Regions from separate parts of the Rossellomorea sp. KS-H15a genome, predicted to be linked through region 2. Evidence: predicted binding sites of a transcription regulator. Region 2 holds the regulator's gene; the other holds the start of a gene.

Region 1 (6,839 bases), 310 kb from region 2:
CCACTCACGAACCGCATGCAAAAAAAAAGATCGCCCAGGGGCGATCTCTCTGCATTATTTTTTATGCTTTACTTTCCCTGTCCATTTTTTAAATCCACCTTGTAACTGGTGAAGATTGCGGTACCCTTTTTTGTGCAGCATTTGAGCTGCTCTTCCACTGCGGAGCCCGCTTTGGCAATAAAGGTATACGGGTTGATCTGAGCGGATTTCCTTTTGTCTCATTTTGATCTGTGACAAAGGAATATTGCGTGCACCGAGGACGTGACCGTTTTCAAATTCATTCGCTTCACGAACATCTATCAATTGAGCTTTACGATATCCTGCTCGAAATTCTTCCTCATTCAGTGTATTCACGATTCTCTTTTGATAGAAGAACGTAAAAAGTGAATAGATGATGATTCCACCAAGTACGACTAAAAGAATATATAATCCTTCCATCATTCATGCTCCTTTCTACAAATGCGCTACCTTCTATTATATTCATGAAGTGCGTAAGAATCAAAACAAATTTATTATTTTACAGCAAAGACTTTCCAATCTGTTTTTCTTTGTTTTTTCGATTGGATTTGATAGACTAGTAACGGACTTGAATGAAGATGAATTTTTACATAACGCTATTAAATAGAAGACGCAAATGAGGTATGCTGCATGAAAAAGGAAACGTGGAGATTCATTGACTCCGGGAATTGTTCTCCCTCTTATAATATGGCCCTTGATGAGGCCTTGCTCGATTGGCACAGTGAAGGGAAGATCCCTCCTACGATCCGGTTTTACGGGTGGGATCCAGCGACACTTTCTGTCGGTTATTTTCAAAAAGTAGAAAAGGAAATCAATCTTGACGCTGTCAAAGAACACGGACTTGGTTTTGTAAGACGGCCGACGGGAGGCAGAGGGGTTCTTCATGAACATGAATTGACGTACAGCGTCATCGTGTCAGAAGAACATCCGGAAATGCCAAGGACAGTCACAGAAGCGTACCGTGTGATTTCAGAAGGGATTCTGAAGGGATTTCAAGGGCTTGGTCTCGAAGCCTACTTTGCTGTACCAAGGACGGCAGAAGAACGGGAAGGATTAAAGAATCCGCGATCGGCGGTTTGCTTTGATGCCCCGAGCTGGTATGAGCTTGTCGTGGAAGGACGAAAAGTGGCAGGAAGTGCACAGACGAGACAAAAAGGTGTTATCCTTCAGCACGGCTCGATTCTATTGGACCTTGATGAGGATAAGTTGTTCAGCCTGTTCAAATACCCCTCCGACAGGGTAAAAGAGCGTATGCAGCGGGCATTTAAAAGCAAGGCTGTTGCAATGAATGAGATCAGTTCAGTGCCGGTCACAATGGATATGGCGAAGGAAGCATTCAAAAAAGGTTTTGAGGAAGGATTGAATATCCATCTCGAGCCCTATGAGCTCTCTGAAGAGGAAACACAATATGTTGTGGATCTTGCCAAATCACGATACGAATCTGATGAGTGGAATTTTAAACGTTAAAAAATTTTTTGTTGAAAAAAAGCGATGCTTGTCGCTTTTTTCCTATTTTACCAACGATTACGGTGCTTTATATTATATCAAGTTCAAAATTAATAGAAATAGCGGGATTAATAGATGTTTTTCTATTCTTTTCTCCTGTTTTCTATTTTTATTGGCATATTAACCGTTTGACAAACAAATGACCTATTGACCTGAAACACAATATATGGTGTGTCGAATAATTTTTCGTACACAATATGTTGTGTTTATTTATTGCTTTTCCAGAATGGCTATGATATCTTAATACTTGATATAAGACATCAGCGAAGAAAACAGAAACTGAAACATTTGAGATAGAAGGAGTTGTCTTTATGACTGTTGCGTCGAAAAATGCGATGAAATTAAACACCGAGAGATTAAATAAGGATATTGGATTGTTTCCTCAAGTACATCCCATCACACCGGATATGACTACTACACACAAAGGTGTCTCCCGTCTGGTCATGATCGATCGTTATTCGTTCAAGGATACGGAAAAGATCACACTTAGCGAAGGAGACTTCGTGGTCCTCACCATCAAGGAAGATCCCAAGTTTCCTGCAAGGGGATTGGGCTACATTTCAAGCATCGATTGGGAAACGAAAAAAGCATCTGTCTGGATCGAAGAAGAGTACAGAAGTGCCATCGATAAACCGGAGGAGATGGAGACAGGGATTGTCTCGAGGACACTCGATGTCATTGAGAAACCACTTGAAGTCTACTATGAACAAATTGCGAAGCGTAACGCAACAGGCTTGGCAGAGGTGGAAGAAACTCCTGAAAAGAGACAGGTTTGGTTTGAAAAATTCTATCATGAGCTAGTGAATCTCCATTTTGTTCCTGCTGGACGTGTCCTATACGGAGCGGGTGCAGGCACGGATGTAACGTATTTCAACTGTTATGTGATGCCATTCGTACAGGATTCCCGCGAAGGTATCTCAGAGCACCGCAAGCAGGTGATGGAGATTATGAGCCGCGGCGGCGGAGTCGGAACGAACGGATCGACCCTTCGTCCACGCAATACTCTCGCGAAAGGTGTCAACGGGAAATCATCAGGTTCCGTTTCCTGGCTGGATGACATCGCGAAACTGACTCACTTGGTTGAGCAGGGCGGATCAAGACGTGGGGCACAAATGATCATGCTTTCAGATTGGCATCCCGATATTATTGAATTCATTATCTCTAAAATGCAAAACCCGCGTATCCTGCGTTATCTTCTTGAAAACACGGAAGATGAAACCATCAAAAAGGCGGCTCAGGATAAGTTGAAATTCACCCCGCTGACTGAACAAGAGGAAGCGATGTATCAAGGGATCCTGAACTACAGACAGATCCCCGGCTATGGTGGATTCGATGTGAAGATCCTTAAGAATGCGGAAGAAAAACTGCGCACAGGGGGCACATACAGTGTCCATAATTCAGAATTCCTGACAGGGGCGAACATCTCCGTCTGCCTGACAAGCGACTTCATGGAAGCCGTGGAGAACGATCGTGAATATGAGCTTCGCTTCCCTGATGTGGAAAGTTATAACGAAGAGCAAATGAACTATTATAATGAAGAATGGCATAATGTAGGCGATGTGCGCGAATGGGAAAAGCTTGGATACAAAGTTCGCACATACCGAAAGATCAAGGCGAAAGAACTGTGGAACCTGATCAATGTGTGTGCAACCTACTCAGCTGAACCAGGAATCTTCTTTATCGATAACGCCAATGATATGACGAATGCGAAAGCATACGGCCAAAAGGTAGTGGCCACGAACCCATGCGGCGAGCAGCCCCTTGCTCCATATTCAGTGTGTAACCTGGCAGCCGTCAACCTTGCTCAGTTTGCGGATAAAGAGACGAAGACCGTTGATTTCGAGAAATTGAAGCGTACGGTTGAAGTCGGTGTTCGCATGCAGGATAATGTCATCGACGCGACTCCATACTTCCTGGATGAAAATAAGAAGCAGGCTCTCGGGGAGCGACGCGTAGGCCTTGGCGTAATGGGTCTTGCCGACTTATTGATCTACTGTGAAAAAGAATACGGATCAGAAGAAGGTAACAGGCTTGTGGATGAAGTCTTTGAAGTCATCGCGACAACTGCTTATCGTGCTTCCGTTGAATTATCGAAGGAAAAAGGAAGCTTCCCATTCCTGACTGGAAGCACTGATGAAGAAACGAAGGCCTTGCGTAAGGCATTCGTGGAAACAGGCTTTATGAAGAAAATGCCTGAAGACGTACGTCATGACATTGAAGAGTACGGAATCCGGAATTCCCATCTGCTGACGGTGGCCCCAACAGGTTCGACCGGTACGATGGTCGGGGTGTCGACGGGTCTTGAGCCATACTTCTCCTTCACCTATTACAGAAGTGGACGTCTCGGTAAATTCATTGAAGTAAAGGCGGATATTGTAGAGGATTACTTGAAGAGAAATCCGGATGCGGATGCAGACAATCTTCCGGAATGGTTTATCTCTTCCATGAGCCTGGCTCCACAAGCACATGCCGACGTTCAATGCGTCATCCAAAATTGGATCGACAGCTCCATTTCGAAAACCGTGAATGCCCCTCGTGGTTATACGGTAGAACAGGTAGAAAAAGTATATGAACGACTGTATAAAGGTGGAGCAAAGGGCGGTACCGTGTATGTGGACGGAAGCCGTGATTCTCAGGTGCTTACCCTTAAAGCGGAAGAAAACAGCTTTGATGATGAAAATGAACAGGAACAACATGACATTCCGACCGCTAAAAAGCCGATCGTATTACTGGATACAATCCAGGACGTGCGTTCCACGGACGTAACCATCGGTTCTGAAGTGGGGAATACATGCCCGGTCTGCCGTAAAGGTACGGTAAAAGATATGGGTGGTTGCAATACTTGTACAAACTGCGGCGCTCAGCTGAAGTGTGGACTATAATCATTAAAATGCGCAGGAGGGGACTGGTTCCCCTCCTGTTTTTTTTAGTCTAAAATCCTTCCAGGTGAATTAAAGATGTAGTAATACACTAAAAGGAGTGGAGCCTTTGGACATCGATGGCGTATTTTCCGGTGGAGGTATAAAGGGGCTCGCCATGATTGGAGCGTACCAGGCGATTGAAGAGGAAGGATACACATTCAAGAGGCTGGCAGGAACCAGTGCAGGGGCAGTGATTGCTGCATTTATCGCTGCAGGATACTCAAGTCGTGAATTACTCAAAATCATGGGCGACCTTGATTTGAAAGACCTGTTGGATTCAAACGCAGTCATTTCCCTTCCGATCCTTAAGTGGTTTCGAGTTTATTATCGTTTAGGATTATATAAAGGAGCGGCACTTGAAAGCTGGGTGGAGGAAAAGCTGAAAGCGAGGGGGATCTATACGTTTGCCGATCTGCCCCCCAGGTCCCTCCGTGTCATTGCATCGGATTTATCAAACGGAAGACTGCTTGTACTTCCTGATGACCTTGAGAAATACGGCATACCGAAAGAAACTTTTCCCGTTGCCAGGGCGATTCGGATGAGTGCGAGCCTTCCTTATTTCTTTGAACCTGTGAAACTGCGTTCACTCGAAGGGACCAGTTTCATGGTGGACGGGGGGGTGCTCAGTAATTTCCCCATGTGGCTCTTTGACAGGGAAAATGTGAAGAAGGTAAGGCCGGTACTCGGAGTGAAGCTTAGTCACGACTTGATGAGTAAGCCGAAAAAACCGATCAAAAATGCCATTGATTTATATGGAGCCCTCTTTACGACCATGAAAGACGCCCATGATTCAAGATATATTTCCAGAAAGCTTGAAAAGAACATTATTTTTATACCGACTGAAGGGGTACTCACCACTGAATTCGAACTCACTCCCGAGCGGAAGATTGAACTCGTCCAATACGGGAAAACAAAGGCCGCAGCCTTTTTGCAGACATGGCCCCATTAAAAAAACAATCGAGCTCCTAAAACGAAGCTCGATTGTTTTTTTTATTCTTTTTTCCTTCAATTACGGTTAGTTTGGCATTGGATTTTTTTCGTATCGAACGTTTTTTTGAAACATTGGATACTTGAGGTTTACTTGTAGACTTCTTCTTATGCCGCTTCTTCGATTGCTTGGCTGCTTTAACAAACGCTCTCTGTTCATTGCTATTTCCAGTCCGTCTTCCACTGAACCATCTTTTGTAAATGAAATAGATGATCCCGATGACGGCTGCTGTAATCAGCAATTGCCTTGCAAGACCTAAAGGATTTCCGAACAGGGAAGTTCCGAGCCCGATTATAGCCAACAAAATGAGTGTGAAAACAAAGATATTACGAGCGTTCAACAAAGCCACCTCCTTACATCACTATCCATCTTAGATATTATCTATACTATTATTCTAGACCATTTCGGCCTTCTTTAACCGTATAAATTGATTTTTTATCAGGGTATGAAGGGGACAAACCCACTTCTTTTTTCTGAAACTTTAAAAGATATTATCTATTTTACTAAATATTGAAGAAAATCACTAGAGAGAGCGTTTCCCGAATGTTATTTATCTACGATCTGGTCCAGATTGGAGGAGAGAAAAATAAACATTCCATGCAAATGTTTCATTCTATGGGACATACTACGAATGGAGGTGTTACAGATGGCAGAACAGAAAGGGCAACATGAGAAGGTCCAGAATGGGACGGAAGAGAGTAAAGAAAATCCACGGTTGGAGCAGAATCAAAGTGAAAAACCGCTTTCCTTCACGGCAATGGTCGTCGTGACGGGCTTTACAGCCGGGATGTTATGGAGCGGGATTGCATACATTTGCTACTTCTTCTCCTTTACGAAGATTGAACCCAATATCATATTCGAACCTTGGGCAGTCGGGAACTGGGTGGACAAATGGATCGGTATCGTTCTATCCATCGTGGCTTATGGTGTCATATCGATCGGCGTGGCCCTCATTTATTATGGCCTGTTGAGAAAATTCAAGTCCATGTGGGTTGGTGCAGCGTACGGAATCGCTCTGTACCTGGCTTTTTTTCTGGTACTGAATCCACTTTTCCCAAGCATAAAATCCTTTACAGCCATTGATTATCACACATTGATCACAACGTTCTGTTTGTATATTCTTTACGGTGTATTTATAGGTTACTCGATTTCATACGAAGAAAATGAATTAAGGCATCAGGATGAAAAGGAAAAATCAGGGGAAGTTTCTCATTAATTTATCAGACAATTAAGTAGGTATAGGTAAAAGGTTTATGTTAGAATGTTCATGATGAACATTCTATTTTTTTAGGAGTTTACATATGGTGAAAATCTTACTGTTAAATGGGCCCAATTTAAACCGATTAGGGAAACGGGAGCCCGCTATTTACGGTCATGTCACACTGGCTCAACTGGAATCAACCTTG
Region 2 (6,839 bases):
CAAATATTAAGAAGACCGCTCACGGCGGACTTTGATAAATCAGGTACGATTACCGGAATCGAGGCATTCATGCTTGGGATCGCCTTGTCACTGGATGCCTTCGGTGCCGGGATCGGTGCCGCGTTATTACATTTCTCGCCACTACTACTAACCCTGGCGATTTTTGCGATGAGCTTCGCGTTCTTATTTTCAGGATTGAAGATGGGGGAATTCTTCTCTCACCTGCGCTGGATTCACCGCGTTTCATTCCTTCCGGGCGTTCTGCTCATCCTGATCGGGATCCTGAGGTTCTAGTGACCGGCGAGTATTGGAAAGGACACGATCATGGCACGTATTATAGGATTAACAGGTGGAATTGCAAGTGGTAAAAGTACAATCTCCACCATGTTACAAGAAAAAGGATATACCATAATCGACGCAGACCTCGCAGCCCGTATGGTGGTCGAGGTGGGGCAGCCTGCCTATCTGGCGATTGTCGAAGAATTTGGTGAAGGCATCCTTCACGAAACCGATTCGACCATCAACCGTGAAAAACTCGGTGGAATCATTTTTAACTCTGAAGAAAAAAGAAAAATGCTGAACAGCATCGTGCACCCTGCCGTCAGAAGCATGATGCTCCAGCATAAAGACGAAGCCATCGCGTCCGGCAAGAACACCATATTCATGGATATCCCCTTGCTATTCGAAAGCGACCTCACGTGGATGGTCGAACGCACCCTCGTCATTTACGTAAACGAAGAAACACAACTTTCACGCTTAATGGAACGCAATCACTTAAACCGTCAAGACGCACAAGCACGGATCGCATCCCAATTCCCACTCAAGGACAAAGTCAACCTTGCCGACGCAGTCCTCGACAACAACGGAACCCTGCATGACACAAAAGAACAACTAGATGCTCTATTAACAGAATGGGACCTACAACCATAACAACACAAACGACCGACAAGAAACCCTTGTCGGTTTTTTATTTTGTCTAAGAGTAACATTTGGTGGATTGATCTGACATTTACTATTCGTATTATCATAATACCCATGTTGAGTGTAGCGGAAGGTTGCTCGACTCCGACGGGAAAAGCTGGACAGATGAGACCCCGCAGGCGAAGCCGAGGAGGCTCATCGCCAGCCCCGCGGAAAGCGAGCAACCTGGAGCGGAACTCAACCAGCACATGCTCCGAGAGAATGTGTGAATAAAACCTTCAAATCAAGTATGATTCCAAACCAAAAAAATATACATACAATAAGCCTATTTGTCAGAATAATAAAACATTAAAAATCCGCAAAATACTTATTAACTAATTCTCCAAATATGTTATACTATTTTTAGTAAATAAACATATAAGTATAACATTAATATAGAGGGGAGCCGGATTTATGAAGGCGAAAATTGCAATCAATGGTTTTGGACGTATTGGAAGAATGGTTTTCAGAAAAGCAATATTAGAGGAAAACTTAGAGGTTGTAGCCATTAACGCAAGCTACCCGGCTGAAACGTTAGCTCATTTAATAAAGTATGACACAAATCATGGTACATTCCAGGCAGATGTAGTGGTGGAAGATCATGCACTCATCGTCAACGGAAAACGTGTTTTACTATTAAGCAATCGTGATCCTAAAGCATTACCATGGAATGAACTGAACATCGATATCGTCATCGAAGCGACGGGAAAATTTAATTCAAAAGACAAAGCGAGCCTTCACTTGGAAGCAGGAGCGAAAAAAGTCATCCTGACGGCCCCGGGTAAAAATGAAGACGTTACCATTGTGATGGGTGTAAATGAAAGCGCATTAAATATAGAAGAACACAGCGTCATCTCCAATGCTTCCTGCACGACGAACTGTCTGGCTCCTGTAGCGAAAGTGCTGGATGAGCAGTTTGGAATTGAAAACGGTCTCATGACGACGGTGCATGCTTACACGAATGATCAAAAGAATATTGATAATCCACATAAAGATCTTAGAAGAGCAAGAGCATGCGGCCAATCGATCATCCCGACGACAACGGGTGCTGCGAAAGCATTATCACTAGTGCTTCCTCAACTAAACGGGAAGCTTCACGGCATGGCGCTGCGAGTTCCGACTCCGAACGTTTCATTAGTGGACCTGGTCGTGGATGTAAAAAGGGACGTAACCGTTGATGAAATCAACGAAGCATTCGTCACGGCATCCCTTGGTTCCCTGCACGGTGTACTGGAATATACAACAGAACCACTCGTCTCAATCGATTTTAATACAAACCCACATTCCGCCATCATCGACGGCTTGTCCACAATGGTCATGGGCAGTCGTAAAGTGAAAGTCCTTGCCTGGTACGACAACGAATGGGGCTACTCATGCCGCGTCGTCGACCTGGCCAAATTTGTCGCCACCAAAATGAACGCCAAACAAGAAGTCAACGTTTGAAAGAACCAACATAAATCATAAAGCAAAACCCTAGAACGTACCTTTTTCAGGTGCGTTCTTTTCTTTTATTAATTTATTACTCTTTTTATAAATGGGTAAACGAAAGTTCTCTAAAAGTGTATGAATTTAGTTGCTACCATGAAAAGTCTTTTTAGACAAATTGTTCTTTCAAAAAACTATGTGTTTACGCGTTTAACTAATGTAGTACCACAGAGTGGATTGTAGCGGAAGGCACTTGACTCCTGCGGGAATAGCGGGAAAGTTGAGACCCCACAGGGCAAAGCCCGAGGAGGCTCAACTCACGCCCCGCCGGAAAGCAAGTGCCTGCAGCGAAAAGGAACGGTCAAAGAAGAAAACGGGATCTACTAGGCACTTTATTAAAAGGTGAAAATGATTTTGGTTTTCCTGGTTAAAAAACTTTATAAAAATTTATTGCAAAAGAGTTTTAAACAAAGTATACTATTTTTCGTGAACTTCTTATTAGCAAATGAATACTGATTTAACTACTTAAAGGGTTAGGACCTCTTCGGACTAACTTTCCCCCGTGGTAGTTAAGATTTTGCCAAAGGATTCGTTCATTTTGACGAAAAAAATCATGTCAAAGGGGGAAATACAAAATGGAAACAATGGGACGTCATGTAATCTCTGAATTATGGGGTTGCGATTTTGAAAAATTAAACGATGTAGTAGGAATTGAGAAAACATTCGTAGATGCTGCGCTTAAGTCAGGTGCAGAAGTGCGTGAGGTGGCTTTTCATAAATTTGCTCCTCAAGGTGTTAGTGGAGTCGTGATCATTTCTGAATCACACTTAACGATCCACAGTTTTCCTGAACATGGTTATGCCAGTATTGACGTATATACGTGCGGCGATTTAGATCCTAATATCGCAGCTGAATATATAGCAGATGCTCTTGGTGCTGACACACGTGAAACGATTGAATTGCCACGTGGAATGGGTCCTGTACAAGTGAAGAAGTCCCAGGCTCAAGCCCTTTAATCGATAATAACTCAGAAGAGATGCGTGATTCATGCATCTCTTTTTTTATGCACCCGTTCGTACGTGCACTTATGGGTTTTTCAATCTTGCCTTTTCGTGTAAAATAAGGGTAACTAAAGGGAGGAACTTGATATGAGTGGAATACGTACCCTGTTAAAGCGATTTCAATCGGAGTGTGAAACGTCCGATCAGCATGAAGATAAGGAACTGCAATCACGCTATTATAAATCCATGCACCAAGGTGCATTTAATGCCGTGCTGGGATTATTCTCATCGTCAGAATATGAGGTGATCTCCCAGTCCAAGGACAGAGGGGAAATCACCGTCCGGAAAAACGGAACGCCTCAATTATTTATCGTGGCCACGGTCATTACCGTGCGGCCCCTTGAAACAGCAGTCGATTTCAAGGTCAGTGCGGATAAAGGGAAGATCTTTGGTACATATACCGTTTTAAAAGCGCAAATCAACCATTATTATCACCAGCTTGATGGCGAATTGAAAAAAGTGAAATAACGGTAAATCCTATAGAAGCTTGTGTAAGTTGCAGCTTTTTTATATGATGAAGGTAATAGTATGTAATAACGGAGCTGATATTATGAAATGCCCGTCTTGCCAGCATAATGGTACCCGAGTGGTGGACTCACGACCTGCTGATGAAGGACGCTCTATCAGGAGAAGAAGAGAATGTGAAGAATGTACATTTCGCTTCACGACCTTTGAGAAGGTTGAAGAGCTTCCTTTAATTGTGGTGAAAAAAGAAGGGGTAAGAGAAGAGTTTAGTCGAGAAAAGATTTTGAGGGGATTGATCAAGGCCTGTGAGAAGCGCCCGGTACCTCTTGAAAGATTAGAAAAGATCTCAACAGATATCGAAAAGGACCTGCGGAATCAAGGTGCTTCCGAAGTAGAATCTGTGAAGATCGGTGAGATGGTCATGGATCACCTTGCGAAAGTTGATGAAGTGGCATATGTCCGTTTTGCATCCGTATATCGACAATTTAAGGATATTAATGTATTTATAGACGAATTAAAAGAATTAATAAAAAAAGAGTAGAAGAATGAGCTGAAGATGGAATTCTTTGGCTCTTTTCTCTTTATTTATTGAAAGGTAGAATCCAACTATGATGAAGAAGCATTGGAATGAAATACAGCCAATCGATCACTACACCGTAGGGACACATGGGATGCTTCAGGAATATGACCGGAAAATCATTACGTTTCTGTACCAGCCTCTGATCGGTACAGTTTGCTACAGCCTCTACATGAGTCTATGGGGGGAAGTGGAAGAGAATCGTCTCTGGTCCACTGATTCCACCCATTATCACTTGATGAACGTCCTGTCCGTCAATCTTCAGGACGTCTACGAAGCAAGGATGAAGCTCGAGGGAATCGGTTTGCTGAAGGTGTATGAAAAAAGGGATGATGAAGACCGCCGTTTTCTATATGAACTGCAGCCGCCCCTCTCGCCTCAGGAATTCTTTCATGATGGCATGCTGAATGTGTATTTGTACCGTAAGATCGGCCGGACCCACTATTTGCGTTTGAAGAAATTTTTCACAGATGCGTCAGCTGATAAAAATCAGTACTCAGACATTACCCGATCTTTCCAGGATGTCTTCACATCTGAACCGATTAATTTCCTTCACCATGATGCGAATGTGGATTCGGAAACCGGGTCAGGTGAACAATATATGAAATACGGCAAGAATGATGGACTTGCCCTGGATGAAATCGAATTTGATTTTCAGCTGCTGCTGGCCGGGTTATCGGAATCCATGGTCCCGCGCAAAGCCTTTACGCCGAAAGTGAAGGAAACGGTATTAAAGCTGAGCTATCTGTACGGGATTGATCCTCTTCAGATGAAGAATATCGTCTTAAGCTCCCTGGATGCGGATGATACGATTGATATCGAATTGCTCCGTAAAACGGCCCGTGACTGGTATGGTATGCAAACGGGTGATCAACTGCCTGATTTGACGACGAGAGTGGAAACGAAGAAAGCCGTAGAACGGGATCAACCGCTTTCCCAGGAGGAAGAGCTCATCGACTACCTGGAAACCACTTCACCGAAGGACGTATTATCGGACATCTCGAACGGCGGGTCGCCTTCCAAGGCTGATCTTCAAGCCGTTGAGGAAGTGCTCATGTCCCAGAAGCTGCCGATCGGCGTGATGAATGTTTTGATTCAATACGTGTTATTAAAAACAGACATGAAGTTGACAAAAGGATATATGGAGAAGATCGCTTCCCATTGGTCCAGGAAAAAGGTGACGTCGGCAAGTGAAGCGATGATTCTTGCGAAAAGTGAACATAAGCAGTATCTCGAATGGGCAGAAGGTAAAAAGGAAACGAAGTCGAACAGGCGGAGAAAGCCGATCCGCACCGAGAAGCTTCCGGACTGGTTTAAGGAAGATGAAACGGCGGAAGAATCCGAGTCGACTGTAGAAGGATACGACTTCGAAGCAGAAAAGAAAAAACTCGAAGAAGAGCTTAAAAATTTTCGGAAGTAGGTGAACAAAACGATGGAGAAAATCAATAACACCTTAAAAAGGCTGGCGACTTCCGGGTCATTTCAACAGCGATATGAACAAATGAAAAAAGAGATATTAGAAAATAATGATGTAAAAGATTTTATCCGCAGGAATGAAGGCCGGGTAACGGCTGAAATGGTCAATGAAAGCCTGATGAAACTATATGAGTACATCTCTCAAAGCAAGGAATGCCGGTACTGTCCTTCTTTGCAGGAATGCAAGAACATGATGGAAGGGTATGACCCTCATCTGGTGATCAGGGGAAACACCATCGACATCGATTATCATCGCTGCCCGCGGAAAGTCATCCATGATGAAAGAACGAGTGCCCAGCGTCTGATTAAAAGTCTTTACGTACCTAAGGATATCTTGCAGGCCTCCTTCCAGACCCTCGATCTTGATTCGAAAAGCCGTCTGGAAGCGGTGCGCCTTGCGAAGAATTTCGTAGAGACGTATACAGAAGGGACGAAAATGAAGGGTCTCTATTTTTACGGGAAGTTCGGAGTGGGCAAGTCCTATCTGCTAGGCGCCATGGCCAATGAACTTGCTGAGAAAAAGATCGGATCTTTGATTGTATATGTTCCTGAGTTCTTCAGGGAAATCAAGTCTTCACTCGGTGATAATACGGTGAATGAAAAGCTAAAGATGGTAAAATCAGCACCGATCCTCATGCTTGACGACATCGGAGCGGAAACGATGTCCAGCTGGGGAAGGGATGAAATCCTCGGCACCATCCTCCAGTACAGGATGCTTGAGAATCTGCCGACATTCTTCACTTCCAACTTCAACTTCAGCGAGCTGACCCATCACCTGACCTACAGTCAGCGCGGGGAAGAAGAGAAATTGAAGGCTGCGCGGATCATGGAGCGGATTAAATATTTATCTAAGCCTGTGTTGATTGACGGGCGGA

The links. The regulator NrdR, encoded in region 2, represses ribonucleotide reductase genes. The targets are predictions, from matches to a motif close to AACACNATATATNGTGTT.
Region 1: the regulator NrdR is predicted to act here: its motif matches at 1,681-1,698, upstream of M1J35_RS17220 (vitamin B12-dependent ribonucleotide reductase).

The regions. Positions count from the first base shown of each region.
Region 1 is NZ_CP096886.1:3,356,604-3,363,442, reverse strand. It holds gene M1J35_RS17230 (rhodanese-like domain-containing protein) at 55-438, opposite strand; gene M1J35_RS17225 (lipoate--protein ligase family protein) at 649-1,485, shown strand; gene M1J35_RS17220 (vitamin B12-dependent ribonucleotide reductase) at 1,836-4,406, shown strand; gene M1J35_RS17215 (patatin-like phospholipase family protein) at 4,513-5,394, shown strand; gene M1J35_RS17210 (SA1362 family protein) at 5,411-5,773, opposite strand; gene M1J35_RS17205 (YqhR family membrane protein) at 6,080-6,649, shown strand; gene aroQ (type II 3-dehydroquinate dehydratase) at 6,735-6,839, shown strand, end outside.
Region 2 is NZ_CP096886.1:3,665,982-3,672,820, reverse strand. It holds gene ytaF (sporulation membrane protein YtaF) at 1-294, shown strand, start outside; gene coaE (dephospho-CoA kinase) at 325-930, shown strand; gene M1J35_RS18785 (glyceraldehyde-3-phosphate dehydrogenase) at 1,375-2,403, shown strand; gene speD (adenosylmethionine decarboxylase) at 3,021-3,401, shown strand; gene M1J35_RS18775 (hypothetical protein) at 3,534-3,914, shown strand; gene nrdR (transcriptional regulator NrdR) at 3,997-4,452, shown strand; gene M1J35_RS18765 (replication initiation and membrane attachment family protein) at 4,520-5,908, shown strand; gene dnaI (primosomal protein DnaI) at 5,921-6,839, shown strand, end outside.